4 regions of the Cytobacillus firmus genome follow, and region 1 is predicted to be linked to each of the others. Evidence: riboswitches for the same ligand, from Rfam matches in the RefSeq annotation. Region 1 holds a riboswitch; each other region holds the start of a gene.
What was found. A riboswitch is a leader RNA that binds a small molecule or an ion and turns the genes downstream of it on or off. The one in region 1 is predicted to bind S-adenosylmethionine.
Positions count from the first base shown of each region.

Region 2: linked by a shared signal. The riboswitch ahead of NAF01_RS03595 (LLM class flavin-dependent oxidoreductase) and the one ahead of NAF01_RS10535 (Na+/H+ antiporter NhaC family protein) in region 1 are both predicted to bind S-adenosylmethionine.
Region 3: linked by a shared signal. The riboswitch ahead of NAF01_RS22180 (methionine ABC transporter ATP-binding protein) and the one ahead of NAF01_RS10535 (Na+/H+ antiporter NhaC family protein) in region 1 are both predicted to bind S-adenosylmethionine.
Region 4: linked by a shared signal. The riboswitch ahead of NAF01_RS07950 (2,3-diketo-5-methylthiopentyl-1-phosphate enolase) and the one ahead of NAF01_RS10535 (Na+/H+ antiporter NhaC family protein) in region 1 are both predicted to bind S-adenosylmethionine.

Region 1 is NZ_CP098323.1:2,063,320-2,071,204, reverse strand. It holds gene NAF01_RS10550 (Dph6-related ATP pyrophosphatase) at 1-617, opposite strand, end outside; gene NAF01_RS10545 (AAA family ATPase) at 683-3,817, opposite strand; gene NAF01_RS10540 (exonuclease SbcCD subunit D) at 3,814-4,959, opposite strand; gene NAF01_RS10535 (Na+/H+ antiporter NhaC family protein) at 5,132-6,418, opposite strand; SAM riboswitch class I at 6,505-6,609, opposite strand; gene NAF01_RS10530 (DUF421 domain-containing protein) at 6,768-7,352, opposite strand; gene NAF01_RS10525 (cold-shock protein) at 7,469-7,669, opposite strand.
Region 2 is NZ_CP098323.1:663,307-671,191, forward strand. It holds gene NAF01_RS03560 (ABC transporter permease) at 1-888, shown strand, start outside; gene NAF01_RS03565 (ABC transporter ATP-binding protein) at 885-1,583, shown strand; gene NAF01_RS03570 (CueP family metal-binding protein) at 1,728-2,255, shown strand; gene NAF01_RS03575 (flavin-containing monooxygenase) at 2,396-3,445, shown strand; gene NAF01_RS03580 (hypothetical protein) at 3,498-3,884, shown strand; gene NAF01_RS03585 (NUDIX domain-containing protein) at 3,917-4,324, shown strand; gene NAF01_RS03590 (hypothetical protein) at 4,554-5,126, opposite strand; SAM riboswitch class I at 5,464-5,567, shown strand; gene NAF01_RS03595 (LLM class flavin-dependent oxidoreductase) at 5,676-6,725, shown strand; gene NAF01_RS03600 (ATP-grasp domain-containing protein) at 6,741-7,697, shown strand; gene NAF01_RS03605 (RNA polymerase alpha subunit C-terminal domain-containing protein) at 7,872-7,885, shown strand, end outside.
Region 3 is NZ_CP098323.1:4,382,918-4,390,802, reverse strand. It holds gene NAF01_RS22195 (PAS domain-containing sensor histidine kinase) at 1-523, opposite strand, end outside; gene NAF01_RS22190 (MocR-like pyridoxine biosynthesis transcription factor PdxR) at 646-2,070, opposite strand; gene NAF01_RS22185 (DMT family transporter) at 2,201-3,115, shown strand; SAM riboswitch class I at 3,188-3,286, shown strand; SAM riboswitch class I at 3,387-3,488, shown strand; gene NAF01_RS22180 (methionine ABC transporter ATP-binding protein) at 3,647-4,678, shown strand; gene NAF01_RS22175 (methionine ABC transporter permease) at 4,668-5,318, shown strand; gene NAF01_RS22170 (MetQ/NlpA family ABC transporter substrate-binding protein) at 5,337-6,164, shown strand; gene NAF01_RS22165 (M20 family metallopeptidase) at 6,451-7,659, shown strand; gene NAF01_RS22160 (alpha/beta-type small acid-soluble spore protein) at 7,814-7,885, opposite strand, start outside.
Region 4 is NZ_CP098323.1:1,519,986-1,527,870, forward strand. It holds gene NAF01_RS07920 (methyl-accepting chemotaxis protein) at 1-370, shown strand, start outside; gene NAF01_RS07925 (PAS domain-containing sensor histidine kinase) at 537-2,351, shown strand; gene NAF01_RS07930 (methylated-DNA--[protein]-cysteine S-methyltransferase) at 2,368-2,868, shown strand; gene NAF01_RS07935 (DUF2087 domain-containing protein) at 2,980-3,561, shown strand; gene NAF01_RS07940 (carbon-nitrogen family hydrolase) at 3,592-4,380, opposite strand; gene NAF01_RS07945 (pyridoxal phosphate-dependent aminotransferase) at 4,525-5,697, shown strand; SAM riboswitch class I at 5,785-5,888, shown strand; gene NAF01_RS07950 (2,3-diketo-5-methylthiopentyl-1-phosphate enolase) at 5,974-7,206, shown strand; gene NAF01_RS07955 (2-hydroxy-3-keto-5-methylthiopentenyl-1-phosphate phosphatase) at 7,199-7,861, shown strand; gene NAF01_RS07960 (methylthioribulose 1-phosphate dehydratase) at 7,858-7,885, shown strand, end outside.

The DNA.
Region 1 (7,885 bases):
ACTTCAGGAGAGTCCAGCTGAATCCTATTAGAAAATAGCGGACCGTCATACACAAATGTATGATATTCACCTGATTCACCCATCGGACATACGGGCTCACCTTCTATTTTGCTTACAAAGTCATAATCAAGTTCTTTGCCCAGCCAGGAATTGTCCAATACCTCTTCCAGAACCCGTATGACTTTGGCTTTATAGCCTGATACCACAAAGGCTTTTAAAGCCTTAAGACTATCCTTCTCCTCCATCCATAGAGGGTATACCGCATCCAATCCTGCTTCAGCCGCTGTTTTTTCTCCCCATTCACGGTGTCCATCCAAGTAAAGATCCCCATATGCAATGCCTGTAATCCCATATGTATCTTTTATTTTTCTTAAATCACTCACAAAACGTTCAGAGTAATCTTCAAAGGTACAATAAATAAACTCTGCAGGTATGGATAAACTTTTAGCCTGAAGCTGGATTAATTCCTTTTTTTCCCCATGCCCAAAGGTTCTGCCAATTTCCTGCGGAACCGTTGTCAGAAGACATGCAACCTCATACCCCTGTTTTACCAGAACATCCAGAGCCAGACAGCTGTCTTTGCCGCCGCTCCATGATAAAACGACTTTCTTACTCAAGAGTCATCACCAACTTTAATAGTATGGGAAAAAGGATAGGAGGTCTATCCTTTTTCCTCTGAATCCTAATTTAAAAATTGAAACTGTGTTCGGCTTCCTGTCTGGCTTGCAGTTACTTCCAGACGCGCATCTATCCTTTCCTTCAGCTCAGGAACATGCGAGATAATACCTACTAGCCTTCCGCTGCTTTGAATTTCGATCAATGCTTCTATTGCCTGATCCAATGATTCGGGATCTAGTGTCCCAAATCCTTCATCAATGAACATCGTCTCAAGAGATACGCCTCCTGCGTATTGCTGCACCACGTCTGCCAGACCAAGAGCAAGTGCAAGCGCGGCTTTAAAGCTTTCCCCGCCGGATAAAGTTTTAACATGCCTTTCCTGCCCAGTGTATTGATCAAACACAAGTAATTCCAGGCCGCTTTGTGCGTTGCCCTTTGAACGGTCTGTTTTTCGAAGCAGCATATATCTCCCGCTGGTCATCTTCGATAAACGTCCGTTGGCTTCCCTCAGTATATCATCTAAAAATGCCGCCAGGACAAAACGTTCAAAAGTAATACGGTAAGTGTTCTGCCCTTTGGAAATTTCATATAAGTGTCCGATTACTTTATACCTTTCCTCAAGGGTCTTCATATCTTCATTGATTTCTTTGATTTTTTGCAAAGTCTCTTCATTTTGCTTTTTCTTCATAAACAGATTTGTATATTGATCCTGCAGCTGTTTCAATTGATCATCGGTTTCCTGCAATAATAGCTGCAAGCTTTCCATGTCAGGTTTTTCAATCCCTTCTAAGAGTTCCACCAGTTCAGCGTATCTGTCTTGAATAGAACGGACTTCTTCCCGATATTCCCGAAGTTCACCTTCAAGCTGCCTGATTTGATCTTCTGATTTTTTGGCATCCCGATATTCTCCGTATACTTCAAAGCCCTGGTCCTTCATGCGCTGTACAAAATTCTGCCTTGCAGCTGCAAGCTTTTGCTCGTTTTTAACAGCCTGCTTTTGAAGTGTCTCGAGCTTTGCCTGTTCTGCCATATGAACCGACTTTGCATCTTGATAATTCTGCTGGGCAGTTTCCAGCTGTCTTTGCATAATTTCAAGTTTTTCAGCCGCTTTTTTAAAACTTGACTCGTAAGCTTCAACAGACCGCAGGTTTTCAGGAATTGTGTCCGTCATCCTCGCTAAGTTGCTTCTCTTTTCCGCATGCATAATGGCAGCGTCATTTATTTGGCTTTGCAGAAGGTCAATTTCTGCAGCCAGAGATTCTTTCATCTCCTGTGAATTTTCTAACTCTACTGTACAGTTTTCCAGTCTTGAAGATTTCTCCTTCAGTTCTGCATCAAGTGTCAGCAAATCCTTTTTTTGATCGGCAAGTGTATTTTTCAGCACAAGCAGACTTTCAGGTTTAAAATCAGGACGGTGCTTCTGTATTTGGGCTTTTAATTCCGCTAATCCACTTTCACTGGAATTCAGCTGAGACCGAGCTTCATAAAATGCAGACTCTGCTTTCGCTTTCTCTGCTTCCATTTCAGCTGCCTGTTTTTTTGCTTCCTTCAGATCTTTTTCATCAGGAATATCTTGAGGAGAGACAGCTGGATTTGGATGGTGTTCTGAGCCGCAGACTGGACATGCCTCTCCGTTTTGAAGCCTGTCAGCCAAGATTGATGCCTGTCCATGAAGCCATTTGCCCTCCAGTTCATCTACAAGCAGTTTGGCGTCAGTCAGCCTGGACGAAGTCTGCTCAAAATAACTTTTTTTCTTGCTGAATGCATTCAGTGATAAGAGATGCTCTTTATGAAGCTCTTCATATCTTTGAAGCCGTTCTATTTCGTCTGATAGTTTCTCCAGGTTTCGTTCATTCTCAAACTGTACGAGCCTGCTCTTTTCAATGTCCTGCTTTTCTGCAGCAAGTGTTTTTATTTGCAGATCAGCTTTTAGGAGGGCTTCATCTTTCTGTTTTTTTTGAAGCCTGAGGTTTTCAAGATTTTTTTCAAGAGAACGGACAAGCTTTTCCACTTTTGCATAAGAGAGAATATCCTCTTTCATACTTTGCAGGTGATTGACCTGTTCGGCAGCTTGTTTTCTTTCTTCCTCCCGGTTCTTTTCAGATTCCCATTTTTCTTGCTTTTCTTTTAGCAGAGATTCAAGAGTGCCTATTTTTTTCTGAAGTCCCTCAATATCAGCATGTGCTGCATCCAGATCTTTCTTCAGTTCATGACAGAGCTGCTCCTGCTGACTAAGCAGTGCTGCTTTGTGGGCGAGAGCGATGGCATTCTCTTTGACAGTATATTGGTCTTTCAGCTCTTCAAGCTCTTCTTTCCGTTGCTTAAGCTCTTCTTTCATCTTCAGCTGTTTAAGCACCATTTCTGCTTCATAGAGCTTTTGCTGAAGATGATCTCTCTGTTCCTTCTTTTTCCTGCCTGCTTCTGTCAGCTCGGCAAGACCTTCTGCCATCTCCTTAATTTCCTCTGCTAGGAGCGGCAAGAGCAGGGTGTCATTAACACTTCCTGCTTCGAGGTACGTTTTCAGCTCCCCGCTGTATACAGGCTGCACATGATTAAAGTATTGATCTCGCAATTTAATCTGTTCTTCTACCGCTCTTTTTAATTCAGTTGCATCTTCTTTAAGTTTTTCTTCGATGCGCTTGTATATTTGAGTATGGAATAACCGCTGCAGAATGATTTCCTTATCCTTGCTTTCAGAAGTCAGGAGCTTTCGGAACTCTCCCTGGGGAATCATCAGAATTTGCCTGAACTGATTGCTGTCAATGATCATAATTTCTTTTATCTTTTCATCAACATCCCTGACATTTGAAGCCAGGAGCTTTTGCTCTCCATTTTCATCATATATATACAGTTCTGCTTTTGCACTTACTGTTGTTGTCCCATCGCCCCGCTCTTTTTTCTTTTCCTGCTGAGGAGATCTTATAATATGATACCGTTTATTTCTTAAAAAGAATTCCAGGGAAACCTCGGTTAGTGTATTATTTTTGGCAAACTGACTCCGAAGCTCAGGACCATTTCGATCTTCTCCGCTTGCCTTTCCATAAATGGCATAGCTGATGCCATCAAAAATAGTGGTCTTGCCTGAACCCGTCTTTCCGGATATGACAAACATGGTCCGATTTCCAAGTTGGGTAAAATCAATGCTTTCACTGTCTGCATAGGGGCCGAATGCCTGCATCGTTAATTTTAATGGCTTCATTTCAGGGCCTCCTCCCTAAGCACTTTTTCAATCACATCCGTCATTACTTGCTGTTTATCTTCTGTAAACTCAGAAGTAGTCATTTGTTCATAGAATTGTTTAAACAGATCAAGCTCCGACTTTTTCTCTTCCTTCATCGATAAGAATGAGCTTTTTTTCTTCAAATCTGTAACGGCAATTCTTCTTTCCAGATGAAGAACATTCGGGTAGACCTGTCTCAGCTTATTAATTGGATCAAGCAATGCGCCTTCATCAAAAAGGGTGATTTTCAGGTAGTCATCAAGATTCTGTTTTTCATAGAATGCTGGATCCATCAATTCATCTAAATGCCCTTCGATTTCTCTCAAGTCTTTTTGGGGCTTCAGTGAACGGGTACGCAAATCAAATTCGCCATTTTCCTTCATTTCTATAATTGAAATCGATTTTTCCTGTTTGGCTTCTGAAAAAGAATATTTTAAGAGGGAGCCAGAATACCGAATTTTTTCATGCTTTATGGCATCAGGACTATGCAAATGCCCCAGTGCTGTATAAGAGAAAGGATCAAAGGAACTTGAATGGACACAGCCTGTTCCGCCGACTGAAAGGGTCCTCTCCGAATCACTGGTAGAACCACCCAGGACAAAAGCATGTCCTACAAGAACGTTCGGTTCATTATGATTCAGGTCCTTTTCAATTCTGCTCACAATTGCCTTCATTGCATCATCATGGGAGTGTACACGGTCATCATCAAGCAAATGCCTGACCATTCCGGGTTCAGCATACGGAACCAGAAAAAAGTTCACACCATTAATATGTACGGGCTTAAAATCATTTGACAGTTTTCCAGACAAGTAGAACTTGCTTTGCTTATACCAGGAGCTTCCAAATGACAGCCTCTCTGCACTGTCATGGTTTCCTCCTATGGCAACCACAGGTGTATTAAGCTCTACATTTATTTTAAAAAGAATTTCATTCAGCAATTCTACAGCATCAGTGGGAGGTACGGACCGGTCATATAAATCTCCTGCAATTACGACTGCATCCGGCTTTTCTTCTTCTACCACATCAATAAATTGATTCAAAAAATGGCGCTGATCTTCGGTCATATATACACCATGGACCAGCTTGCCCAAATGCCAATCAGCTGTATGGATAAATTTCATATCTTACACCCTCTTTTCCTTGCCTGAGATACTTTCTGCAATATTACCATTATACCAAATCAAAAAACGGCAGAGGCTCAGTAACATTTCACAGAACATTCGTTCTAATTATATCATCAATTATTTTTAAAACACAGCATTGTTCAAAGAAAAAAGAGCCCGGCAGGCTCTCTCATTTATTGCTTTTTAACTTAGGAAAGTTGATCAGAATGGCAATAATACCGAAAATGCCAATTAATATTGGATAAATGGAATATGCCATGATGCTCACCGGCGAAATGGCAGCGAGCCCCGAAGCAGCGAGCATCTGTGCTCCATAAGGGATAGTCCCTTGTACAAAGCAGGCAAATATATCAAGTATACTTGCTGATTTACGCGGGTCAATCTCATATTGGTCAGCAATTTTTTTGGCAAGCGGCCCTGCAATAATGATGGCAATAGTATTATTGGCTGTAGATAGATTGGTCACAGAGACAAGCGACGCAATACCAAATTCTGCTCCCCTGCGGGATTTTATTTTGCTGGTAGCCATGTGAAGCAAGTAATCTATTCCTCCATTAACCCGGATGATCTCCACCAATCCGCCAATGAGGATGGCAATAATCGCAAGGGTCTGCATACCGGCCATTCCCTCAGCAATCATCTGCAGGAATGAAACAAACGTATAGCTGCCGTCAGCAATTCCAATCAGGCCTGCAAGAAGGATACCCCCGCTAAGCACAAGAATAACATTCATGCCGAACAAAGCTGCAGCCAATACGCCAAGATAAGGGACTACTTTTAAGAAGTTGAAATCTCCGCTGGTCACGACGCTTTCCTGACCTGCTGTTAAAATTGCAAGAATTATAGCAGTAAGAACTGCAGCAGGCAGTACGATTAAAAAATTCACACGGAATTTATCAGTCATTCTCGTTCCCTGCGTCCTGACCGCTGCAATCGTCGTATCAGAAATGACAGAAAGATTATCGCCAAACATTGCACCGCCAATTATTGCTGCCATGGCTAGAGCTACTGTAATATCTGTCTCTGCTGAAATGGCTACACCAATTGGAGCAAGAGCAACAACTGTCCCCATTGATGTTCCCATCGATAATGAAATAAAGCATGCAATGATAAAAATTCCGACCATGAGCAGATTCTGCGGGATAAAAGAGAGTGCAAGGTTCACAGTCGAATCAACCGCACCCATTCCTTTAGCCGTAGCGGAAAAAGCCCCTGCCAGGATAAAAATGATGGACATTAATATAATATCAGGATGTCCAGCCCCTTTTGTGAATATCTCTACTTTTTCCATGAATGGCTTTTTTCTATTCATTGCGAGCGCAATTCCGGCTGCTGCGGATACAATGACAATAATTGGTATGCTGTTAAAATCACCAGTTGCTATACCGCTGCCAATAAAAATAAGCAGGAAAGCGGCTAGCGGCAATAAAGCCCATGGATTGCCCCTGTTTTTCATTGAATTCTCCTTTAATAATGGATTTTCCAAGCAAAATAAAAAGACCCCTTCAAGCAAGAAGAGATCTTGATCTATCAATCGTTCTCTTCTTATCTGCCAAGCATCAATGCTTGCTGGATTTGGCACAGCGCTCTGCAGAGCCCGCTGCCGAGACATCTTCGGGCCAGCCCCTCCGTCTCTCTTGATAAGTGAATAGTATTAAATTATTCTAAAATAACTCACGTTTGAAAATTATACAGGAAACTCGCTAAACTTCAAGTACTTTTTTCTTAATGGAATTGGAATTTGAATAATGCTTAAAGGGGAAAGACGGAAGTTGAAATATAAAAAGCCGCAATGCGGCTAAAAACTAGTGAAGATCATTAGAATTCGGCAGGGAATGTCCCTTTTTCAGCTCCTGAAAAATATCATCTGATGCTTGATGAGCAGGCTGAACGGGTGACTGCAAAATTATTTCTCCCATCAGCCTTTTAAATTCTCCTACTGTCAAAGGCTTTGCATCATCCATTAATTCATACCCAAGCTGTCCATTTGGCTCAAGTGTAGCCATTTTAACATCTGAAATTTTAGTAATACCGTTGGTTCTGAGCCTCATTTCCAGCTGATCTGCTGTAAAGCGCAATTTCCTCATATTTGCTGTTTTTAATTTCCCATTCTCAATCACTATTTTGGATTTGCCTGTAATAAATTTTTCAATGAAATTGTATTTCACCTGCAAATATTCCATTATAATTAGTGATCCAACAAAGATTCCAGCAGCCACGATGGTCTTCCATACACTTGTCTCAATGATAGGCTGAATGATAATGGAACCTATGGAAATCATAACTACCGTTTGCGCCAGCGTCATTTGGGAAATAGACTTCCTGCCTGCTACACGTAAAAGCAAAACTCCTGCTAAAACCAGAATCACTGATTGCCAGGCAAAATTCATCTGGATACACCTTCCTTTTTCTAATAGGGTATGGAACTGGTGGAGGAATATTCAAGTTAGCGCAAAATAAAACAGCCTGACCTAATGGCCAGGCTGTTTTTGTATGGGTGTGTCGATTATAGTTTAGTTACGTTAGCTGCTTGAGGTCCGCGTGCACCTTCAACAACTTCGAAAGAAACTTCTTGGCCTTCTTCTAAAGATTTGAAACCTTCAGATTGGATAGCAGAGTAATGTACAAATACGTCGTTTCCGTCTTCACCTTCGATGAATCCGAAACCTTTTTCAGCATTGAACCATTTTACTTTACCGTTTTTCATGAAAAAAATCCTCCTATTGGCTAGAAAAAGCCATGTGTAAATTCACCATATACACGCTTATTACTTTACGTTCATTACTCATCCAGACCATTGCCTAACGGTTGAAAAAGCAGCTAGCAAAATATAACACGATGCATAACGGCTGATTCAAATTTAGCACTTATAGAAATGATTGTCAACTATTCTGCGCGTCTTTGATAGCATTTTATCAAACTA
Region 2 (7,885 bases), 1.4 Mb from region 1:
ATGGTCATTATCGTTGGATTATTTTTTATAGAAAAATTGCTCAGGCAGGGGAGACGCTATAATATCAGCAGCAAATCAAGGCCTCTGGTCCGCAAAAAGCTAAAGGGGCTTCAGGCAGCAGCGGTGTTCAGCTATTGTTCGGCCATCTTCCTGCTCGGGTTCTTTATACCTGTGGTACAGCTGCTGGCATGGACCAGGCTGACCTTCGCAAAGGTATGGAACGACACGTTCTTTACCCTGTTAAACCAGACTGTTTTTGTTGGGATGATCTCTACGGCGCTGATACTCTTATTTGCTGTGATTATCGCCAATGTAACGAGGTCGCATTCGAACGGAGCCTATGTCTTATCCAAGCTCGCAACAGCCGGCTACTCGATTCCAGGGGCGATTATTGCGATTGGCATCCTTGCGTTATTTATTGAACTTGATTCTTTGCTTGCGCCATTTTATGCTTATATGGGATGGGGAAAAGCTCCCCTTATCTTAAGTTTATCTCTGGCTATGCTCGTAATTGGCTATACCATCCGTTTTATGGCAACAGGCTATAATGCTGTTGAAATCGGATTTGAAAAAATCGGGCCAAAATACACTGAGGCATCCAGAATGCTCGGGTTCGGTGTCACCAAAACCTTTTTCAAGGTGGATTTACCGCTGATCAAAGGAGCTTTATTCAGCGGGTTTATTTTAACATTTGTAGAGATTATTAAGGAACTGCCTTTGGCTTTGCTGCTCAGGCCGTTTAACTTTGATACCCTTGCCACGAAGACCTATCAATACGCAAAAGATGAGATGATTCATGAAGCAGCCATCCCTTCTCTCATGATTATCCTCATAAGTGTTTTATCTGTTGCAGTGTTCCAAATGATTGATAAGAAGGTGAAGAAATGAACATCCTTACCATTCAAAATCTGACATTTTCATTTCCAAAATCCCGTGTTCCTGTAATTGAGAATTTTTCTTTTAGAGTGGACGAGGGGGAAATCGTTGGCATACTCGGACAGAGCGGCAGCGGTAAAAGCACGCTGCTCAGATTGATTTCAGGTCTTGAAATTCCGAGGTCGGGAAGAATTGAAATCGCAGGCACGGAAGCAGCTGGAGAGAAGACGTTTATACAGCCGGAAGCCCGCGGAGTGGGCATGGTATTCCAGGATTATGCCCTGTTTCCTCATATGTCAGTAAAGGATAATCTTTTATTTGGCTTATCACGCCTCCCGAGGAAGGAAAGATATCCTCGTGTCAGGGAGATGCTTGAGCTTGTTCAGATGACAGAGTTTGAGAAACGATATCCGCATGAGCTAAGCGGCGGTCAGCAGCAGCGGATTGCTCTGGCAAGGGCTCTGGCTCCCAAGCCCAAGCTGCTGCTGATGGATGAGCCATTCAGCAATTTGGATGCGAATTTAAAAGGATCGATAAGGGATGAGCTTCTGATGATACTGAAAAAGGCAAACATGACCTGTATCATGGTGACGCATGATAAAGAAGATGTGGAAGCCATCTGCGGCAGAAGCATCGTATTTGGAAAAGCGGAAGGCAGACCAAGTGAAGCTCATGGGAAGGAAAGTAAACTTACGTTTGTAAGGTAGCTCTGTAAGGCCCGCTAAAGAAGCGGGCCCTTTTGCTGTTCTGCCAGACACTTTATTTTGGAAGCTTTCATAAATTGTTCATATTTATTTGCTATAGTACTTTGGTATAGTAAGAGAAGAAGACAGAATAAGGATGTGAAAATGATGAAGATCAAATTGGTTCTTGCTGCTTCACTGATTTCTATGGCATTAGCTGGATGTGGACAAGCAGATTCCAAGGATGATGCTGTTTCAGAGACTGAAGACATCAAAGCATTAGTGAAGGATTACAGCGTTGGAAACATAAAGACCGGATCTGCCTCCATTAGCTCAGAGCAGCTGATCGTTAAAGAATCGGACGGAGAAGAATTATCCTATGATCTGCCGGAAGAAGAGTTCTTCGTATCGATTGCCCCTTACGCTAATGAAACGCACCCTTGAACGAATCATAGCTTGACAGGTTGTCAAGGTGAACTGGCTGAAAAAGAGTTTGATGTATATATTGAGGATTCGGAAGGCAATGTGATTTTGGATGATACGATCAAAACCCAGGCTAATGGATTTTTCGATTTATGGCTTCCAAGAGACAAAACTTATCAAATAAAGATTAAGCATGATGGAAAAGCATCAGAATCGGAAATTTCAACGTTTAAGGATGACGCTACTTGCATTACCACGATGCAATTAACATAAAAGGATCTGCTGCAGGCTATTACCTGCTATCGAGCTGCCATTAGGCGGCTCTTTTTTTGAGAAATCGTATTCCTTTTTCTGGATATTATGTATAATAATATTCAAATGTATATTTGAATGTAACGCGGGGAGCGATGGCCATGAAAAAGTATGAAGCTGTCATTATTGGCGGTGGTCAAGCCGGATTAGCGATGGGATATTTTTTTAAAAAAGAGAAGGTATCCTTTGTGATAATAGAAAAAAACGGTGGGATTGGGGACTCCTGGAGACAAAGATACAATTCCCTTGTTTTATTTACTCCGCGCCAGTATAGCGGTCTGCCCGGACTGCAAATGAGAGGTCCATCAGAGGATTTTCCGACGAAGGATGACATAGCAGATTATCTGAATGACTATGTGACGCATTTTGATCTTCCGGTCATGCTGGATACGAACGTCACTCAGTTGAATAAGCTGCCAGACGGTTCATTTATTATAGAGACTAACAGCGGTATCATTAAAGCTCAACAAGTTATCATCGCAGCTGGTGCATTTCAAAAACCTTATATACCTCCTCTTATTAAAGATGGAACAGGTGCTTTCCAGCTTCACTCTTCAGAATATCGATCCCCGGAAGAAGTGCCAGGTGGTGAAGTATTGATTGTGGGTGGCGGCAATTCAGGTGCGCAGCTTGCTGTGGAGCTGGCCAAAGCTCGCAAAGTCACAATAGCTGCTGGACATCACATGAAATTTTTACCCTTAACAATACTGGGGAAAAGCATTTTTTATTGGCTGGAAAAACTCGGGCTGCTGTTTGCGGGGAAAGATACGATTAAAGGCAGCTGGTTTCAGAAACAGAAGGACCCGATTTTTGGAAAAGAGCTGAAAATACTCATTCAGAATAAAAAGGTTGATGTAAAGCCAAAAGTTTTACAGGTCAGTGGTACAGAAGTTCTCTTTGGAGATGGGACTCAGAGGAACTTCGAAAGTATCATCTGGACTACGGGTTTTGTTCCCTCATACGATTGGATTCATATAGATGGTGTGGTCTCTGCTGAAGGAAAACCGGTACATAAAAGGGGAGTGACTGAAATATGTGGGCTCTATTTTATAGGTCTGCCCTGGCAATATCAGCGAGGATCCGCTTTGATTTGTGGAGTTGGGAAAGATGCGGAATATTTGCTTAGTGTAGTGCTTTTTAATAGAACATAGAATGATTAAGTCATATAAACTATAACAAAATGAAGAGAGGACAGCGCCTATCATGGAAAACGTATCAAATGCAGTTAAATTGGAATCCATCAAATCCTTTCAATCGACAATCGGTAAACTTGGAAAGGCCCTGACTCAGATGACTGAGAAAGGTGCCAATACTACTCTGGTAGAAAAGCGGTACAAAGCATGCTGCATCGGCTTGGCTGTCCTGGAGAATGTATGGAATCAGCGGCCCCATCCTTATAACGGGGAGGATTTAGCAGAAGCCAGCAAAGTTCTTAGTGGTTTAATACCTTCAATAGAGAGCGCTTATGCCAAATTAAAAGATGGAAGTCCCCAGAGGATACTTTTGGAAAGAAGAATAAAAGCGTTAGAGCTGGCTGCAGAAGCACTTGAGGATTTTCATGAAAGAAATAGCACTAATAGTGTTGAATAGTTATCGAAAGTAAGAAATATGGGGGAGTTAAAATGCAAAAGTGGCTTGGCTCGGCGGGAGTTTGCATTAGAGGGGATAAGGTTTTAATGGTATTGCAGGGGGCAGCAGACGAACCGAAACGATGGTCTGTTCCTTCAGGCGGTTTGGAAGAAGGAGAAACGTTTGAGGAATGCTGCATCAGGGAAGTAAGGGAAGAAACAGGGTTTGAGGTGAAGGTTATACAGCCTATTTTCAATAAAGTGAGCTGCAGCGGGGAAGTAAGATATTTTGAAGTGGAGATTATTGGAGGAAAAGCAGCCATTCAGGATCCTGATCAACTAATTTATGACATTGACTGGAAGAGTCTCGAGGAATTAAGAACCTTAGAGTTATCCTTCCCCGAAGATCGAGATTTTTTAATTACTCTATTTTCTTTTACTTTCTGTAGAGAAGATTATTGAGTGGAATTATAAAAGTGCTGGATCTTATGAAATATAAGAAAGATGTAAATCCAGTTAATAAAAGTAAGGTAATTTGATTCTAATGAAAAACACAGCTGCAGCGTTCAGTCTGGCAGTTATTAATATAAAGATTCGCAAACCCAGAAACAGCTGCTTAACCAGGCAGCTTCTTCTTTAAAACTCAAAGTCCAGGTTGGCTAAAAAGGAAAAAGGATGAATGTAAATCCATTTATCCTTTTTTGTATTTAGCCTCTGTCCACAAAAACACACTCATGATAAATTTAGCTATCGTTATGACAATTAAATAACCAGCAAATAGATAGATATAATTTGTGTTTCCATAAAGCCTCATTAGCCCTATTGCGAACAGAACCGGCTTAAAGATAAATGCCATAACCGCAGAGGTAATGATCATATACAGATAGTAATTCTTTTCCCGGTTTATCGTCCATTGGTAAACAAGCATAAAAGTAACAGGAACGAAACTCGAATCAAGGGTTAACCCTGGCAGCATGGGGATCACTGGGAAAGGATAATTTAGATATCCTGAATTTTTTGAGAACAAATCGATATATCCAAATATTACATGAATACTGTAACCATAGAAACCAAAGAAAAATATTTTGTTTTTATCAATTTTAAAAAATAGGTAGATAAGAGGGCCTATAAGAAGAGATGCCATTAACCAGTATTCAAATGAAGTATAAAGCTCAAAATCTAACCAATACTTATTTAAAGCCTCTTGTCCCTCTTTTCCCATTCTCACTATATGATCAAATTGCTCAAGTCGCTTATCCGGCATTTACCGAGTCACCCTTATAAAGTATATTTAAGGATATTTTAGCTCTATAATAGGAAAATATTCACAAGAATTCATAATGTCGGAAGACTCTTGAGTATATAATGTATTTTGATATTTTTAATAAAACAACAGTTTTCGGGAGTGTGAAAGAGAAGAACGTAAAAAAGATTGAAATACACTTTAAGTAAAGGGTGCTTTACTTTAAAAACGTTGCAGCAAGTATTGTGGGAAAATAAAGCGTATTAAAAATATTTAGAGCTTAGAAATATTTAATTGACAATTTGATCTATATAAATTATTATCACTTTAAATAATTAAAAAGCTGAATAGTTTTTTCTTCTTATCCAGAGAGGTGGAGGGACTGGCCCTTTGAAACCTCGGCAGCAGGTTCTGATGAATACTGTGCCAATTCCAGCAAGCGCATCGCTTGAAAGATGAGAAGAGAGTATAAAAAACTCTCTTCTTTGGAGGAGAGTTTTTTAGTTGTTTGTAAATCCTACTTAAATGATAAGAAAAGTAGATATTTGAAAGATAGGGAGAGAAAGAAAAATGAAATATGGTTTCTGGCTGCCGATTTTTGGAGGATGGCTGCGGAATGTCGAAGATGAAAGTATGCCGCCAACCTTTGAGTATGCTAAAAACGTCATTCAGTCGGCAGAAGAATGGGGATACTCGACTACGTTAATCGCGGAATTATATTTAAATGATATTAAAGGACCGGGCCATGATTCTCTTGAAGCCTGGTCCACGGCTGCCGCGCTTGCCGCAGTGACAGAGAAAATTGAAATTATGACCGCGATTCGTCCCGGTTTTCATAATCCGGCAGTAGCAGCAAAAATGGCCGCTAATATTGATCAAATCAGCAATGGCCGTTTTACCCTTAACGTTGTTTCTGCCTGGTGGGCCGAAGAAGCGCGCCAGTATGGCGGTGTTTTTACAGAACATGATGAGCGTTACGCCCGCACCGAGGAGTTCATTGATGTGTTAAAAGGGTTATGGACAGAAGATACCTTCAGTTATTCCGGCCAATTTTACAACTTAAACGATACAAAGCTTGCTCCTAAGCCTGTTCAGCGGCCTAATCCGATTCTGTATGCAGGCGGTGAAAGTGAAAAAGGCAAGCAGACCATTGCCGAAAAATGTGATGCTTATGTGATGCACGGCGGAACGGTAGAAGAGATTGAGACAAAAATAGCCGATATGAAGGCGAGGCGTCAACAAGCGGGCAATGTGCCATTCAGCTCATTCGGAATGGCAGCGTATGTTATTTGCCGTGAGACAGAAGAAGAGGCACTCGCTGAGCTTGAAAAAATCACGACTGTGAAGGATTCCAGCGGTTATGCCGGCTTTAAGGACTTCACGACAAAGTCACATCTGGAGCAGCAGATTCAGCTGCAGGATTACTCTGTTTCCAATAGAGGTCTGCGTCCAAATCTAGTAGGAACACCAGAACAAATTGCTGATCGGATCCTGCAATATGAAGAAGTTGGGCTGGACCTGCTGTTGCTGCAATTTTCACCTCAGCTGGAGGAAATGGAACGCTTCGCAAAGACCGTTATGCCGTTAGTGGAACAAAAACGCAGTTTAATAAAGAGCTAGAAAGGGGCCTGAATAGTGAGCAAGGTATACGTTATACATGAAAATAGTGAGTGGACAGTCCATTTGACAAAAAGATTGGAGGAACTGGGTGTTCCTTATGAAGAATGGCATTTAGACGAAGGAACGTTGGATTTATCGGCAGAACCGCCGGAAGGTATTTTCTATAGCCGTATGAGTGCTTCTTCTCATACACGTGATCACCGTTTTGCGGCTGAATTTTCCGGACAAGTATTGGCCTGGCTTGAAGCACATGACCGTGCGGTGATTAATGGAACGAACGCTTTAAAGCTGGAAGTAAGTAAGGTTTTACAATACTTGGAGTTAAATAAATCTGGTGTGAGGACTCCAAAAACTATTGCAGCGGCTGGAAAACAAAATATCCTAAAGGCAGCCGAAGCATTTGCCGGACAGCCGTTTATCACAAAGCATAATCGTGCCGGCAAAGGTCTGGGTGTTCAATTATTCCATAGTATTGAAGCTTTAAAATCTTATGTGGAAGGCCCTTCCTTCGAAGAACCGGTAGATGGCATTACTCTTATTCAGGAATATATTCAATCACCTGAAAGCTATATCACGCGCTGCGAATTTGTTGGGGGCAGATTTGTTTATGCTGTCCGGGTTGATACTTCTGAAGGATTTGAACTTTGTCCGGCGGATACCTGCCAGATTGGCGACTTATTTTGTCCCGTAGGAGAAGAGGTTGAAGAAAAGCCTAAGTTCCAGATCATTGATGAATTTGAAGACGAAACTTTGGAAAAATATAAAGAGGTTCTGGCCAGGAATGATATTCAAGTCGCTGGAATCGAATTTATCAGAAATGCTGAAGGTGACATTTTTACATATGATATTAATACAAACACAAACTATAATTCAGATGCGGAAGCGAAAGCCGGTAAGTATGGCATGCTCGAATTAGCTGCTTTCCTAAAGAAGATACTAGAAGAAAAATACGCTGCAGCAGCATCTGTATAAATTGAATTTCAAAGATCGGCTGTTCATTACAGCCGATCCTTTTTTAACCAATCGGGAAGCTTAAATGAAAAGGGAAGTCATGAATAGGGTGGCGGTAAATACGAATAGTTTATAAAATGAATATACGATTTATAATAGATAATACAGGATTAGACTAGGATTGGAGGAATTATCTTGGCAGCAGGTAA
Region 3 (7,885 bases), 2.3 Mb from region 1:
TGTACCCGAAGAGCTTCTTCCCTTCATTGTTGATATAGGTCCAAATCCCCTTTTGAGTCACCATTCCGATCGTATCCTTGGAGTACTCCACCAAAAAACGGTACTTCTCCTGTGTTTCAAGAATTTCCTCTTCCATGATAATTCTCTGTGTCATATCCCGGATAATGCAAATCATTTCTTTATCGTCATTAATGACTGAAAAATTGGCTTCCAGCCACAAATAATGTCCTTCCTTATGCCTGAAACGAAAAGTCTCCCGATTATGCGGAAGCTGTTCGAGCTCGGCCAGTGCATCTCTTAGAAGATCCCGGTCATTTGGATGGCAGTATGAGTAAAGGCTGCTCCGGTAAAAATCCTGCGGTGAATACCCCAGTGTGGGCAGGCAGGAAGGGGAGACATATAAAGCAATGCCTTCTTTTGTCACTCTTGCAATTACGTCGCTGGAATGCTGAATGGCCAGCTGCATATTCCTCGCTTCGACTTTGTCCGCGAATAAATCTGCCGGATTCTCGGTCCTAATCATTTTGTCCCTCCTTTTTTGAAAAATGACACTTTTCCATCATTATACAATACATGTTTAGATTGACATATAGGATAAATTTCACTCTATGCCAATCGAAAAGGATACCTCGTTAGGTACTATAATCACAGGAGCTTTTTTATTTCCTCTCCAAGGATGAATATCCCTTCCTCCAGTTCCCCCAGCGGGGCATAAGCATACGAAATCCGTATATAATGATTCGGTCCGTCACTGTATATGCTGCCTGGATTCATCAGCAGCTTTCTTGAAATAGCCTGCCGATAGAGACTTCGAATTGGAATATTGGACGGTACTTTCAGCCATATAAAAAAACCTCCTTCTGGAGAATTCCATTCTGCTATCCCGGACAAGTGAGCATCTAATGCATCCAGGGCAGTATTACGACGAATTCTTAACTTCTCACGTACATTTTCCATATGCTTTTGATAGAGGCCGGTGGACAGCCATTTTTCAGCTACCCTTTGTGAAAGTGAACTTGAACCATAGTCAGTCTGCATTTTAAGATCGGCAAGCCGGTCGATAACAGGTTCAGGTGCTGCTACCCAGCCTATTCGAAGTCCGGGGCTCAATGTTTTTGACAAGCTTCCCATATAAAGGACCTGGCCGTTTTTGTCCATTGCTTTTAATGGCGGCGGAGGCTTTTCATCAAGCCATAGCTCACGGTAAATATCATCTTCCACAATTGGCAGCTGTTCTATTCTGCACACATCAAGCAGTTCCCTCCTTCTTTTTTCTGTCATTAAAATTCCAGTAGGATTATGATAGGAAGGAATCGTGTATAAAATGGATTTCCCTTTTTCGTATTTCTTCAAAGAGATGCTTTTCGTGATAATTCCCTCCTTATCCATTGGCAATCCTTTTAAATTCATGCCAGAAGACCGGAAAAGCTGTAAAGAATATAGGTAAGAGGGCTTTTCCAGAAATACGGGTGCCCCTCTTTGCACAAGTCCGAGTGAAACAAGCTGCAGTGCCTGCAGCCCTCCCGAAACAATAAGTATCGAGGAAGGAGAAGTGAAGATTCCGGATGCTGCCAAATACTCACTGACTGCCTGTCTTAATGGCAAAAACCCTTTTGGTTCCTCATAACCGAGTTCACTCAATTCATCAGCAGCTTCCTTTAGAACTTTCTGCATTGTTTGTACAGGGAAAATTTCTGGGGAAAGCTCTCCTTTGCTGAGCTGTATAAAAGCGGGGTCCATTTCTAAGTCATTAATTTCCTGAACGATTTTTTCGCTGGCTCTGTGTATCCCTGTATCGATATACTCGCTCCAGCTGGCAGACTGCCTGGAAGAGAGCAGAGTCCATGTATTATTAATAACCTTTGTGCCGACCCCCGTTTTCCCCTCTAGTAATCCATCTGCTGCAAGTTCTTCCAGAGCAGTGATAATGGTGCTTCGGTTTACTCCAAACTCTTCAGCCAGTTTCCGCTGGCTTGGAATTTTACTTCCGATTGGCCATTCTCCTTTGGAAATCTTTCCTTTAATCGTTTCCATAACTTGCTGATATTTTGGCAATTGTGCTTTGTCCATCCATATAACCGCCTTTATGAAATTGGCTGGCAAAATTCTTTTCTAATTGGTTGAGGACATTGTATCAGTTATTGATTATCCTGAAAAGCAGCACTGATAATGGCTGGAAATGCTGATAAGGGGGATGAAGATGGCAAATAAAAAATTTATGATTATCGGGGCGCATAGTTCTATTATCATTCTCTGGGCATCCGCATTCCCGGGAATCCGGGCTGGGCTTGAATCGTACTCACCGGAACACCTTGCCCTTTTCAGGCTATTAATTGGCTCCATTGCACTTGGTGTCCTCGCACTGGTGACGAAGATGCGCCTTCCGGATATAAGGGATCTTCCTGCTATTTTTATGCTGGGATTCCTTGGTTTTACGGTTTATCATACAGCACTGAATATGGGGGAAAAAACAGTAAGCGCAGGGCCGGCAAGCTTGATTGTCTCAATGACTCCAATCTTTTCGGCTGCTTTGGCTGCTTTATTTTTAAGGGAAAGGTTTGGAAGAGTAAGGTGGATTGGTTCCGCTGTCAGTTTTGCGGGTGCCGCACTAATATCGCTTGGTACAGGAGGCGGGTTTGTGATCCAAACCGGTACTTTATTCGTCCTCCTTGCTTCCATTTCAGAAAGCATCTATTTCGTGTTTCAGACTAAATATTTAAATAAATACGGATTTTTGTCATTTACATCATATACAGTATGGGCAGGGACTGCTTTTATGCTGGTTTATATTCCCGGGCTCGGAAATGAGATCTTTCATGCTTCGGCCGAATCCACTTTAAGTGTCCTCTATTTGGGGATTTTTCCGACGGTAATTCCATATATTGCCCTGGCTTTTCTTGCATCCATAGGGGGAGCGTCTGAAGCGGTGAGCTCTCTATATCTGACTCCAGCAATGGCGTTTGTCATTGCGTGGGTTTGGCTGGGGGAGGTGCCGGCTATGTTATCCATTATGGGTGGGATGTTCGCTCTAGCAGGTGTGGTGATTATTCACCGTAAAGATAGCTCTAAAAAAGTTACGGAAATTTATGAAAATGAATCAAGTGAAAATATTTGAAAAATATGATTGACATCCTTTTCTTTAAGATGGTAAAGTAATAAACATATTAACAACCGCATATTAAAAATCTTCTTATCAAGAGAGGTTGAGGGACTGGCCCTATGACACCTCGGCAGCGGACAGTATGTACCGTGCCAAATCCAGCAAGCACTGCTTGAAAGATAAGAAGAGGACCATTGATAAATGCTGCCCTCTTCTTTCTTTAGAAGAGGGTTTTTGTTTTACGCGGAAAAATACATCAAGATTCTATTCATAAACATATGAATAATTCTTATCAAGAGAAGCAGAGGGACCTGGCCCAATGAAGCTTCGGCAGCAGGCAGAAGGCACTGTGCCAAATCCAGCAGGCGAAAAGCCTGGAAGATAAGGAGAGGATTTCAAAAAACCTCTTCTGACGGAAGGGGTAAATTTCAGGATATAATTCTTAGTTTTCGCATAGGAATAATTAGATAACAAAAGGTGACAGGCACCTATACCAGTTCATTAAAGTGGTATTGGTACCTGACACCATCAAAGGAGAGATGCTGTATGATAGAGTTTCAGAATTTAAAGAAGGTCTATGAAAGCGGAGGTCAGCAGGTAGCTGCTCTGGATGGAATAGATTTAAAGATTAATAAGGGTGAGATTTTCGGGGTGATCGGCTTCAGCGGTGCGGGAAAGAGTTCTTTGATCCGCTGTGTCAATTGGCTGGAGAAGCCGACTTCAGGAAAGGTCATTGTCAGCGGACATGATCTGACGGCTTTATCTGTAAGAGAAATTCGTGAAGTGAAAAGAAACATCGGGATGGTCTTTCAGCATTTTAACCTTTTAAACTCCAAAACCGTGTTTGCCAATGTGGCGATGCCGCTCACACTGGCTAAGATCCCTAAGGATGAAATAAAACAGCGTGTCCATGAACTGTTAGAATTCGTGGGGCTTGCCGACAAGGCGAATAGCTATCCCGATCAGCTGTCAGGCGGGCAAAAGCAGCGGATCGGAATTGCCAGGGCGCTGGCAACACAGCCTTCCATTCTATTATGTGATGAAGCAACCTCAGCTCTGGATCCGCAGACAACCAGCTCGATCCTGCAGCTGCTGAAAAAAATAAATAAAGAATACAACATTACCATTCTGATCATTACCCATGAAATGTCTGTAATCAGGGAAATCTGTGACCGTGTCGCTGTCATAGAGGCAGGAAGAATTATTGAAGAAGGAACCGTCTTCAATGTCTTTTCTTCACCAAAAACCCCAACAGCGAAAAACTTTGTCAGCACGGTTATGAATGATCAAATACCTGACTCCATTAAGCAAGTGATTGAAAAACAGGAGGGGCTTCAAAAGGTATTTAGAATCAACTTTGTCGGAAACTCTGCCGGACAGCCGCTGCTTTCTCAGGTTGCCAAAAAGTTTAATATCGACTTCAACGTCCTGTTTGGAAATATTACTGAACTGCAGGGAACTCCATTTGGCAACCTGATTGTCGAATTCCAGGGTCCGGACAGTGAAATCAGGCGTGCTATTCAGTACATCAGCCAGGAAAAAGTTTCAATAAAGGAAGTGACATCACGTGCTAGTTAACCAGGAAAAAATCATCGAAGCCTTAATCGAAACGGTCCAAATGGTGGCATTCTCCTTGCTGTTTTCAGCTCTTATCGGACTGCCGCTTGGCATTTTGCTTGTTGTGACAAGGAAAGGGCATCTGCTGGAAAACACCGTTGTTTTTAACATTATAAACAGCATTATTAATATTTTCAGATCAGTCCCATTCATCATTTTAATGGTAGCCATCATCCCAATCACCAGAATGATTGTCGGAACATCGATTGGAACTGCTGCAGCCGTAGTGCCGCTCGTCTTTTATGCAGGACCATACATTGCGAGATTAATAGAAAATTCATTACTTGAGGTTGATCCGGGAGTCATTGAAGCGGCAGAAGCAATGGGAGCGACACCGGGACAGATTATCCTTAAATTCCTGATTCCGGAAGCACTCAGTTCGCTGGTATTAGGCTTCACCATTGCGACAATCGGTCTGGTCGGAGCATCAGCCATGGCCGGGGCAGTCGGAGGCGGCGGCCTTGGTGACCTTGCCATTACATACGGCTATCAGAGATTCGATACAACCGTCATGCTGATTACCGTTGCAATCTTAGTGGTCATGGTTCAAGGCCTGCAGTCATTCGGAAATATTTTATCCAAAAAAATCAGAAGAAGATAACTTAGGAGGAAACACATCATGAAAAAACTATTTTTATCATTCATTATTTTAGCATTGGCTGTGTTCACTGCGGCATGCTCAAGCACAACTGGCGGAGAAGAAACAAAGAAGGTTAAATTGGGCGTCAGCGGATCAGATACACGCATCTGGGACTTTATTGCAGAAAAGGCTGAAAAGGAAGGCATTGAAATTGAGGTTGTTACATTCTCTGATTATGTACAGCCAAACGTTGCTCTTGCAGAAGGTGATCTTGATGTAAATGCATTCCAGACAGTCGCTTATTTCGACACTTTTATTAAAGAGCATAATATGGATCTTACACCGATTGCGACAACTGTTTTAGCACCAATGGGTCTTTATTCTGAGAAAGTAAAATCTGTAGGAGACATTCCGGAAGGCGGCAAGATCGCCATTCCAAATGATGCTTCTAATGGCGGAAGAGCCCTTCTTTTACTGGAGGAAGCCGGCCTGATCAAATTATCCGAGGACTATGACGGAAATCTGGACTTGAATAAAATCGTTGAAAACAAGAAGAACCTTGAATTTGTAGAAATGGTATCAGCGCAGACGCCGCGTGCCCTTCCAGATGTCTCTGCATCTGTAATCAATAACGGAATTGCTGTAGATGCAGGCTTTAACCCAACTAAGGATTCAGTTTTTATTGAAAGCGAAACCGCTACACCTTATGTAAATATCATTGCTGTCAGAACAGAAGACAAGGATAACAAAACGCTTAAGAGAATTGCAGAACTTTACCAGGAAGATGATGTAGCTGATTTCATCACGAAAGAATATGACGGAAGCATGATCCCGACTTTCATCCCATTAAGTGATATTGGCTGGTAATTAATTTATCGCAGTCTAACGGGCAGTAAGACCCCCACTTCAAGACTCAGAGGAATCAAAGGAGGATAAGTGGGGGTCAAACTGCCTGTAAAGGCCCGATTGGTGAGATACAGTGAAACTTGCCGACGCGCAGGCAGAGGCTTAGTTGAACCAATCGGGTTCGTAGTGTCGATTGATCGAAGCGCTAGCGGAGATCTTAGCGACACTAGAACGCGACTAACAATCAGTGGGGGATAAGGAAAACCCCCACTGATTGAAGTTTCACTTTATAAAAGGAGGAACAATAATGACGGCACCTGTAAAAGCACTATCCGAACTGAAAGAAGTAATCAAGAAGAATGTTGATGATAACAAGGAACTTTACCTTTCCGCAAGCCACCAGATCCATGCAAACCCGGAAATAGGGAATGAGGAGTTTTTTGCCTCGGGCTTGCTTTCAGGCATTCTTGAGCAGGAAGGATTTGATGTAGAGCGGGCAGTGGCCGGTCATGAAACAGCTTTCCTGGCCCGGAAAAAATCCGCTAAGCCGGGGCCGTCCATTGCTTTCCTTGCAGAATACGATGCCCTTCCCGGGCTGGGCCATGGATGCGGCCACAATATTATCGGCACGACAAGTGTGGCAGCAGCCATTGCATTGAGCAAGGTTATTGATGAGACCGGAGGAGAAGCAGTAGTATTGGGGACCCCGGCGGAAGAAGGCGGGCCAAATGGAAGTGCAAAAGGAAGCTTTGTGAAGCATGGATTGCTTGAAGGCATTGATGCCGCCCTTATGGTTCATCCATCAAACCATACCCGCCTGACCAGTTCATCACTGGCAGTTGATCCGCTTGACTTCGAATTTATCGGAAAGCCTGCCCATGCAGCAGCTTCACCGGAGGAAGGAATCAATGCTCTGGATGCAGTTATTCAGCTGTTCAACGGAATAAATGCTCTCCGTCAGCAATTGAAGGATGATGTGCGAATCCATGGAATTATTACTCATGGCGGGGATGCACCAAATATTATCCCTGAGTATGCAAAAGCCAGATTCTTCATCCGTGCTTCAACCAGAACAGGTTTAAATGAGGTAACAAGGAAGGTTAAAGCTGTCGCAGAAGGCGCAGCCCTGGCAACAGGAGCCAAGCTGAATGTGATTGCTTTTCAAAACCAAGTAGATAACCTGCTGTTAAACAAAACATATGACCAGGTGTTTAAAGAAGTGATTGAAGACTTGGGGGAAACCGTAGTGGAAGGGGACCGGGATGGAATTGGTTCGACGGATGCCGGCAACATCAGCCAGGTGGTGCCAACCATTCATCCTTATATTAAAATTGGTGCGGATGATCTTGTTGCCCATACAGTTCCGTTCCGGGAAGCCGCCGCATCTGAAAAAGGTGATGAAGCGCTGATAACAGGAGCAAAGGGGCTGGCTCTCACAGCATTCAAGCTGGTAACGGACCCGGAACTGCTTAAATCCATTCAACAGGAATTTTTAGAGCGAAAAGCTGCTGAATAAGAACAAAAGCTATCTTTTGCGGATAGCTTTTCCTCTTTTTTGTGAGTGTTTTCCTCATATTTGAGGGTTGTTTCCCTAGTTTGCTGAGTCTTTTCCTCAAATCAAGTGTTCGTTTCCCTAATTTCAACATCCTTTTCCCGAATTTCACATTTGCCTACTGTTCCTTCATCCGTTCCTGTGCCATCCGGATAAGTTCCTTCACCATGCTGCCGCCAATCTTTCCGCC
Region 4 (7,885 bases), 540 kb from region 1:
TATTCAAGCAGAGTCTAACAGTGTAGCCGTGTCACTTCAAGCAGGCTATGTTCAGGTTGAAAAGGGAACGGAGCAAATCCAACTGACAGGACAAACATTCCAGAAAATTTATGAGGCAATTAACTCGATGTCTGCCAATGTCAGCGATATTTCCCGCAGCCTAGAGCAGGTATCAATTAACTCTTCACATATGAACCAGTCTATTGGCAATATTGCTGCAGTATCTGAGGAATCTGCTGCAGGCATCGAACAAACGAGTGCATCAATGGCTCAGACTAACCATTCAATGGAGGAAATTTCAGATAATGCACTGTCTCTGTCGGAATTGGCAGAACAGCTAAATGAAATGATTACAAAATTCAAACTGTAAAATCCAGGCATACTCTTGATAGGGTATGCCTCTTCCTTTCTATCCAGAGCACTTATATAAAAAATAATTTAAGATAGTTTTCCCTGAGATTTAAAGGTTTTAGTCTAATTTTGTAGAAATATTTAATTAATTGCAAATCCCAGTAGGAGGAAATAGAGTGGTCATTATGAATCAGGAAATCAGGAAACTCTATGCCAGGATTGAGACTTTGGAAAAGGAAAATAATATATTGGCTAATGGCAATTCATCTGGATTGGATCTATTCTCTCACTCAAATGATGGAATTTTAATTTTTGACAGCGAGGAGACAATAGTTGATGTCAATCCATCATTTGCTGAGAGTATAAAGATGGATAAACAGCAGCTGATAGGCAGGAGCCTGTGTGAAATCGTGCCGGAAAATAAGCATTTCAAGCTTGAAAAGCAAAAGGAGCTATTGAAAAAGAATAATAGTGTCAGGGGCATCCTTCCAGTATATAGCGACAGTAGTATTATAGAGTTTGATTTTGCTACCAGCACTCTTAATGAGAGCGGTCTTTATATGTGTATATTAAGAGATGTCACGAGTAAGCGGCGCCTTGAACGGAAAGTGAAAAAGAATGAAGAGCTGTATGCGGACCTATTTATAGAAGCTCTGGATGGCATCATTTTTTGGTGTAGTAATGGTGAAATCATCGATGCTAATGAGGCTGCTTGCCGAATTTTTGAATGTACACATGATGAGCTGATCAAAAGACAGGTAAAAGATTTTGTTTATGAAAAATCGGAAAGATACAGAAATATTGTTAAAGAGATGTTCATTAAAGGATCAATAAGGGATGAGCTTGTTTTTCTAATGCCAAACGGACAGTTTAAATCTTTGGAATTTACAGTGAAATTGAACTCTGTTGAAGGCTACCATATGACAATCTTCAGAAATGTCAGTGAGCGTCACGCCATGGAAAAAAGCTTAAGGGAAAGCGAGCAAAAGTTTCGGATGATATTTGAAGGGGCTCTTGAAGGTATTCTTCTCTGGAACGATCAATTTCAAATAGTCGATATTAATCAATCAGGCCAGAGAATGCTGCAGATGTCAAAAGAAGATCTTGTAGGGATATCACTTCATAGTATTTTGAATGACTGCAATATAACTGATGATGAGTTAAAAGAGCAGATAAGAAGCATACACTCAGATGGGCAATCAGACGGGAACCTTTCCATTACTCTAAAATCAGGCAGAAAGAAATTCTTCGAGTTTTCCAACAAGCTGAATATTTTTTCTAATATCAGTATGACGACATTTAAAGATATAACTGAGAAGCTGGAAATGGAAGAACAGCTTCGGAAATCAGATACCTTAAATGTCATTGGAGAATTGGCAGCGGGGATTGCACATGAGATCAGAAATCCGATGACGGCCCTTAAAGGCTTCATACAGCTTTTGGAGGGCAGTGTAAAAGAAGATTATACGATGTATTTCAATGTGATAACCACAGAGCTCAGCAGGATAGATTCAATTATTAATGAATTTCTTATTCTTGCAAAGCCTCAAGCTGTCAAATTTGTAGAAAAAGACATTTCACAAATAATGAAAGAAACAGTCGATCTCCTTAGTGCCCAAGCCGTGCTGCACAATGTTCAATTCAGAACTTATTATGAACAGAATTTGCCCAGGGTTTTCTGTGAAACCAATCAAATGAAAAAGGTTTTTATCAATATAATAAAAAATGCAATTGAAGTCATGCCTAAGGGTGGATATATTACAGTATCCATTCAAAAAGAATCGGACCAAAGAGTTCACATATCCATAGGGGATGAAGGAACTGGAATTCCTGCACATAAAATAAAAAAGCTGGGTGAGCCTTTCTATACTACAAAGGAAAGAGGTACTGGACTTGGCTTAATGGTTACATATAAAATTATAGAAGAACACAAGGGAACAATTGAAGTGGAAAGCAAATTGGGTCAAGGAACTGTTTTTCACATTTATTTGCCCATATAATAAAGGCGGGAATGAAATGGCAGGCAGAGTGTATTCTAAAAAATTGACACCGGCTGGAGACATTTACATCGTAGCAGAAAATGGAATCCTTTTGGCTTTATACATGGGGGAAGCTGATTTTCTGGAAGGGGAAGAGGTCTCATCATTGCAATTTAATCCCTCTGACACTTTGTTAAAAAAGTGTGCTCTCCAGCTTGAGGAATACTTTGACGGATATAGGAAAGAGTTTGATATCCCTATAGAGCCTCATGGCACTGAATTTCAAAAAACAGTATGGAAAGAGCTTTGCCTCATCCCATTTGGCGAGACAAGAAGCTATCAGGACATTGCTGTTAAAATAGGGAAAGACAAAGCTGTGCGGGCCATTGGACAGGCAAATAAGGCCAATCGCCTTCCAATCATTATTCCTTGCCATCGTGTTATCGGCAAAAATAAATCTCTAACCGGGTATGCAGGAAGCAGGACAGAAATTAAAGAAATATTATTATCCCTTGAAGGGGCTAATTATGCAAAATAGTTGTCAAAATCACCCCTTACGGTGATTTTTTTGTTTTTTAAATTTTGTTGACGAGAGGAATATATTCGATTAATATCTAATTAGATGACAATCGAAATGAGGAACGGTATTATGCAATTAAATCGTTTAGTAGCTTTTTATAAAACTATGGGAGACCCCACCAGAATCCGGATTGTTTTTCTCCTTGCCAAAGGGCCGCTGCATGGCCAGGCGATAGCCGGAAAGCTTGGCTTAACACCTCCTACTATTACGCATCACCTAAATAAACTGCGGGAAATAAACCTTGTTTATCAAAGGAGAGATAAAAATACTGTTTATTTTTACCTGAATGAATCTGTACTGAAACAACAGTCAGGTGTTCTTGAAAAATTGGCAGACAAAGAGGAGGTTAAAAAAATGGAGGAACTAAATTCAGAAAACCAGAAGGTTATTGAAAATTTCTTTACACGGGATGGAAAGCTGAAGAACATTCCAGCCCAGAGAAAGAAGAAACTTATGGTTTTTGAGCACTTAATTAAAGGGTTGAAAATGGGCAAAAAATATCAAGAAAAAGAGCTTAACGAATATATCAAACAGTTTCATGAAGACTATGCTACTATACGCAGAGAATTTATAATCAACCATTATATGTACCGTGAAAATGGAATTTACGAGTTAAACCCTCCTGAAATGTGGGCAAAAATAGAAGGGTAAGCAGGGGCCCTGACAGGGTCCTCTGCAATGTCATCCACGGTAAAAATCCGGTTTGCGGTCATCAAAAATCGGAATTAAGCTGCGGACTTCCTTCACTTTATCCAGGTCAATTTCAGCATGCAGGATTTCTTCGGTTTCAGAGCCTTCAGCAAGCACATCACCCCAAGGATCTATAATCATCGAATGGCCTGCAAAGACATTAGCAGGATCAGAGCCGGAACGGTTGCATGCAATGACATAGCATTGGTTTTCAATGGCGCGCGCAATCAAAAGTGTACGCCAATGGGAAAGCCGGGCCAATGGCCATTGTGCTACTACGAATAAAGCTTCTGCCCCTTCCGCTGTATGGGTCCGTATCCACTCAGGAAAACGGATATCATAACAGATCATTCCTGCAAATTTTCTATTGTCCAGAGAAAATTCTCCTCTGGCTGACCCTCCTTTCAAATAGAGATGCTCATTCATAAGCTTAAATAAGTGCAGCTTGCTGTATTCATGTATAAGGTCTCCATTGTTATCTACAATCAGCAGCGTATTGTAAATGCCCTCAGCTGTTTTCTTTGCAACAGAACCGCCAATCAGATGAACCTTATTTTTTTGAGCGATCTCTTTCAAAAAAGCCAGTGCGAAGGCTGCATCCTGGTCCGCAATTTCATCCAATCTGGTCAAATCATAGCCTGTCGTCCAAAGCTCCGGAAGTACCAAAACTTCCGGATTAGACTTGAGCGCTTTATGAATCATGGCTTCAGCCGCTATAAAATTCTTCTCAGGTTTTCCAAAGGTAATATCCATTTGTAAACAGGCAACCTTTAATTTCATTTAACTCCCCCGCAATCATCTTTTCCTTATGTTATGATTAGTCCGATAGATAGAAATTTTCTAAATTTTACTTTACAACTTATCATTTACGTTATATCATTTGTGACTATATTTTCAATCATTTTTTTTAAGCAGGTGATCAATTTGATTAATTATCCGCAATCAGAACTATTAAAAGGTCTGCCAAAACAGTTTTTTGCCTCATTGACAGCTAAGGTGGGGAAAAAGCTTGAACAGGGTCATGATGTCATCAACCTGGGACAGGGAAATCCTGATCTGCCTACCCCGGAGCATATTGTCAAGCGTCTTCAAAGTGCAGCTGAAAACCCTCAAAATCATAAGTATTCTCCTTTTCAGGGTTACCCGTATTTTAAAAAGGCAGCAGCTGACTTTTATAAAAGGGAATATAATGTGGATTTGGACCCCGATACTGAAATAGCCATCCTTTTTGGAGGCAAAGCAGGGCTTGTTGAAATTCCTCAATGCCTTTTAAATCCCGGGGACAGCGTATTGGTTCCGGACCCGGGATATCCTGATTACTGGTCAGGAGTTGCGCTTGCTAAAGCAAAAATGCTAACAATGCCTCTGAGAGAGGAAAATAACTTCTTGCCTGTTTACAGTGAATTGCCAGCTGAGAAGCTTAATTCAGCCAAATTAATGTTTCTTAATTATCCAAATAACCCTACTGGAGCAGTGGCAAACATTGATTTTTTTCAAGAAACAGTCGAATTGAGCCGAAAGCATGGTATCTGCACCGTTCATGACTTTGCATATGGCGGAATTGGATTTGATGGAAAAATACCTGTAAGTTTTCTTCAGGCAGAAGGGGCAAAAGAGGTCGGAATTGAAATTTATACTCTTTCAAAGACCTTTAATATGGCTGGCTGGAGAGTAGGGTTTGCCGCTGGAAATGCAAGCGTTATTGCAGCACTGAACCTGATGCAGGATCATCTTTACGTCAGCTTGTTTGGAGCTGTTCAGGAAGCTGCGGCAGCTGCTCTGTCAGGCTCACAGGATTGTGTAAAAGAGTTGAATTCGATCTACGAATCCAGACGAAATACATTCATTTCCGGTCTCAGGGAAATCGGGTGGGATGTACAAGCTCCTCAAGGCTCCTTTTTTGCATGGCTTAAGGTCCCGGAATCATTTACATCTGAAGAGTTTTCTGAGTATCTCCTGGAAAAAGCGCATATTGCAGTTGCACCAGGCAATGGGTTCGGCCAATTTGGAGAAGGATTTGTGAGAGCCGGTTTGCTGACATCTGAAGAAAGACTTAAAGAAGCGGTAAGGCGAATACAAAAATTAGATCTATTTTAATTTTTTCAAAAATTAAATTGACAAATGTATTAAGCACTGTCATAATTCTAATTAAATTTCTAAATTAACTGAATAATAGATTTCGTTTTCTTATCAAGAGCAGGCGGAGGGACTAGCCCTATGAAGCCCGGCAACCGACTTAAACTTAAGCACGGTGCTAAATCTTGCAGCTTATAGCTGAAAGATAAGAAGATGTTAGATTGCTATGCTAACCTCTTCTTATTTGAAGAGGTTTTTTATTTTTCTCATTCTTTGATATTGAAAGGAAGAAGATTCATGAGCGAAATTATTGCAGTGTACCTAATACATGATGAAAAACATAATCCGGAGAAAAAAGCGGAGGAAATTGCTTTAGGTTTAACGGTGGGATCATGGACCCATCTGCCGGAGCTTGAAAAGCAGCAGCTGGAGAAGCATAAAGGCAGGGTCGTTTCTGTTGAAACCTTTACAAAAGATGCAGAAAGTAAGGAAACAGCAGCAATTATTAAGATCGCCTATCCTGCTGTAAATTTTAGTCCGGATTTACCGGCAATATTAACAACAGTCTTTGGGAAACTGTCACTGGACGGAAAGATTAAACTTTTGGATTTACAGTTTTCCAATGAATTAAAAAATTTTTTCCCCGGACCTCGATTTGGGATTGAAGGGTTAAGGGGAAAATTGAATGTATATGACAGGCCTCTTCTGATGAGCATCTTCAAAGGAGTGCTCGGCAAAGATATGGATTTTTTGACTTCACAGCTGCGGGAACAGGCCTTGGGCGGCATAGACCTTGTAAAAGACGATGAAATTTTATTTGAAAACAGCCTTACACCGTCAGAAGCGCGGATAAAGGAAGGAAAAAAGGTTTTGAGACAGGTTTATGAAGAAACGGGCCATCGGACCTTATATGCTGTAAATTTAACAGGCAGGTCGTTTGAATTAAGAGATAAGGCAAGAAAGGCATCCAGTCTTGGGGCTGATCTTCTTCTTTTCAATGTATTCTCTTATGGGCTCGATGTATTGCAGGCTTTGAGGGAAGATGATGAGATTGAACTGCCTATCATGGCACATCCTGCAGTCAGCGGAGCCCTTTCAGCTTCAAGTGTTTATGGGATCTCCTATCCTTTGCTTTTGGGCAAACTGCTCAGGTATGCAGGGGCAGACTTGTCTCTTTTCCCATCACCTTATGGGTCAGTAGCCCTTGAAAAAACACAGGCATTATCAATTGCGGATAGCCTGACTGGGATGGATTTTTGCAAAAGAACTTTTCCGGTACCCTCAGCCGGCATCCATCCGGGTTTAGTTCCATTGCTATTCGAAGACTTCGGAACAGACAGTGTCATCAATGCCGGAGGCGGCGTACACGGGCACCCGGATGGGGCAAGAGGAGGCGGTTTGGCATTCCGCCAGGCGATTGATTTAACTTTAAAGGGAGCTTCTTTAGCCGATGCTCCATCAGACTTCCCTGAATTAAAAAGAGCGATTGATTTGTGGGGGTACAAAAAGGCGGCTGTACAGAATGGCTAAAATAGCGGTATTTTGCGACTTTGATGGAACTATTACAGAAAAAGATAACATCATTAATATTATGGAGCATTTTGCTCCTTCTCCATGGGAGGGGATAAAAAATCAAGTCCTGCAGCAGGAAATTTCTATTAAAGAGGGAGTAGGAAAGATGTTTTCCCTTCTCCCAAGCAATCTGAAAAGTGATCTTACTGATTTCATCTTAAAAAATGCAAAGATAAGAGAGGGATTCCAGCCGTTTGTCGATTATCTGGCAGAAAAAGATATACCGCTTTATATAGTGAGCGGGGGAATAGACTTTTTTGTAGCTCCCGTTTTGGATAAGTATGGACCCTTTGAAGCAGTGTTCTGCAATGGTTCAGATTTTAGCGGGGACACAATAAAAATTTTATGGCCCCATAGCTGTGATGAAAAATGCGAAAATAGTTGCGGCTGCTGCAAGCCTTCCATTATGAGGAAATTAGAGGATGAGGACACATTTAAAGTGGTAATAGGAGATTCTGTAACTGACCTTGAGGCTGCAAAACAGGCGGACTTTGTCATAGCAAGAGACCTGCTGCTGGAGAAAAGCAAAGAAATGAACCTTAAACATAATTCTTTTGATACGTTCTATGATTGCATTGAAGTCTTAAAAAATTTAAATGAGGTGACAGTATGAGCAGACTTGAGGAAAAATGGAATG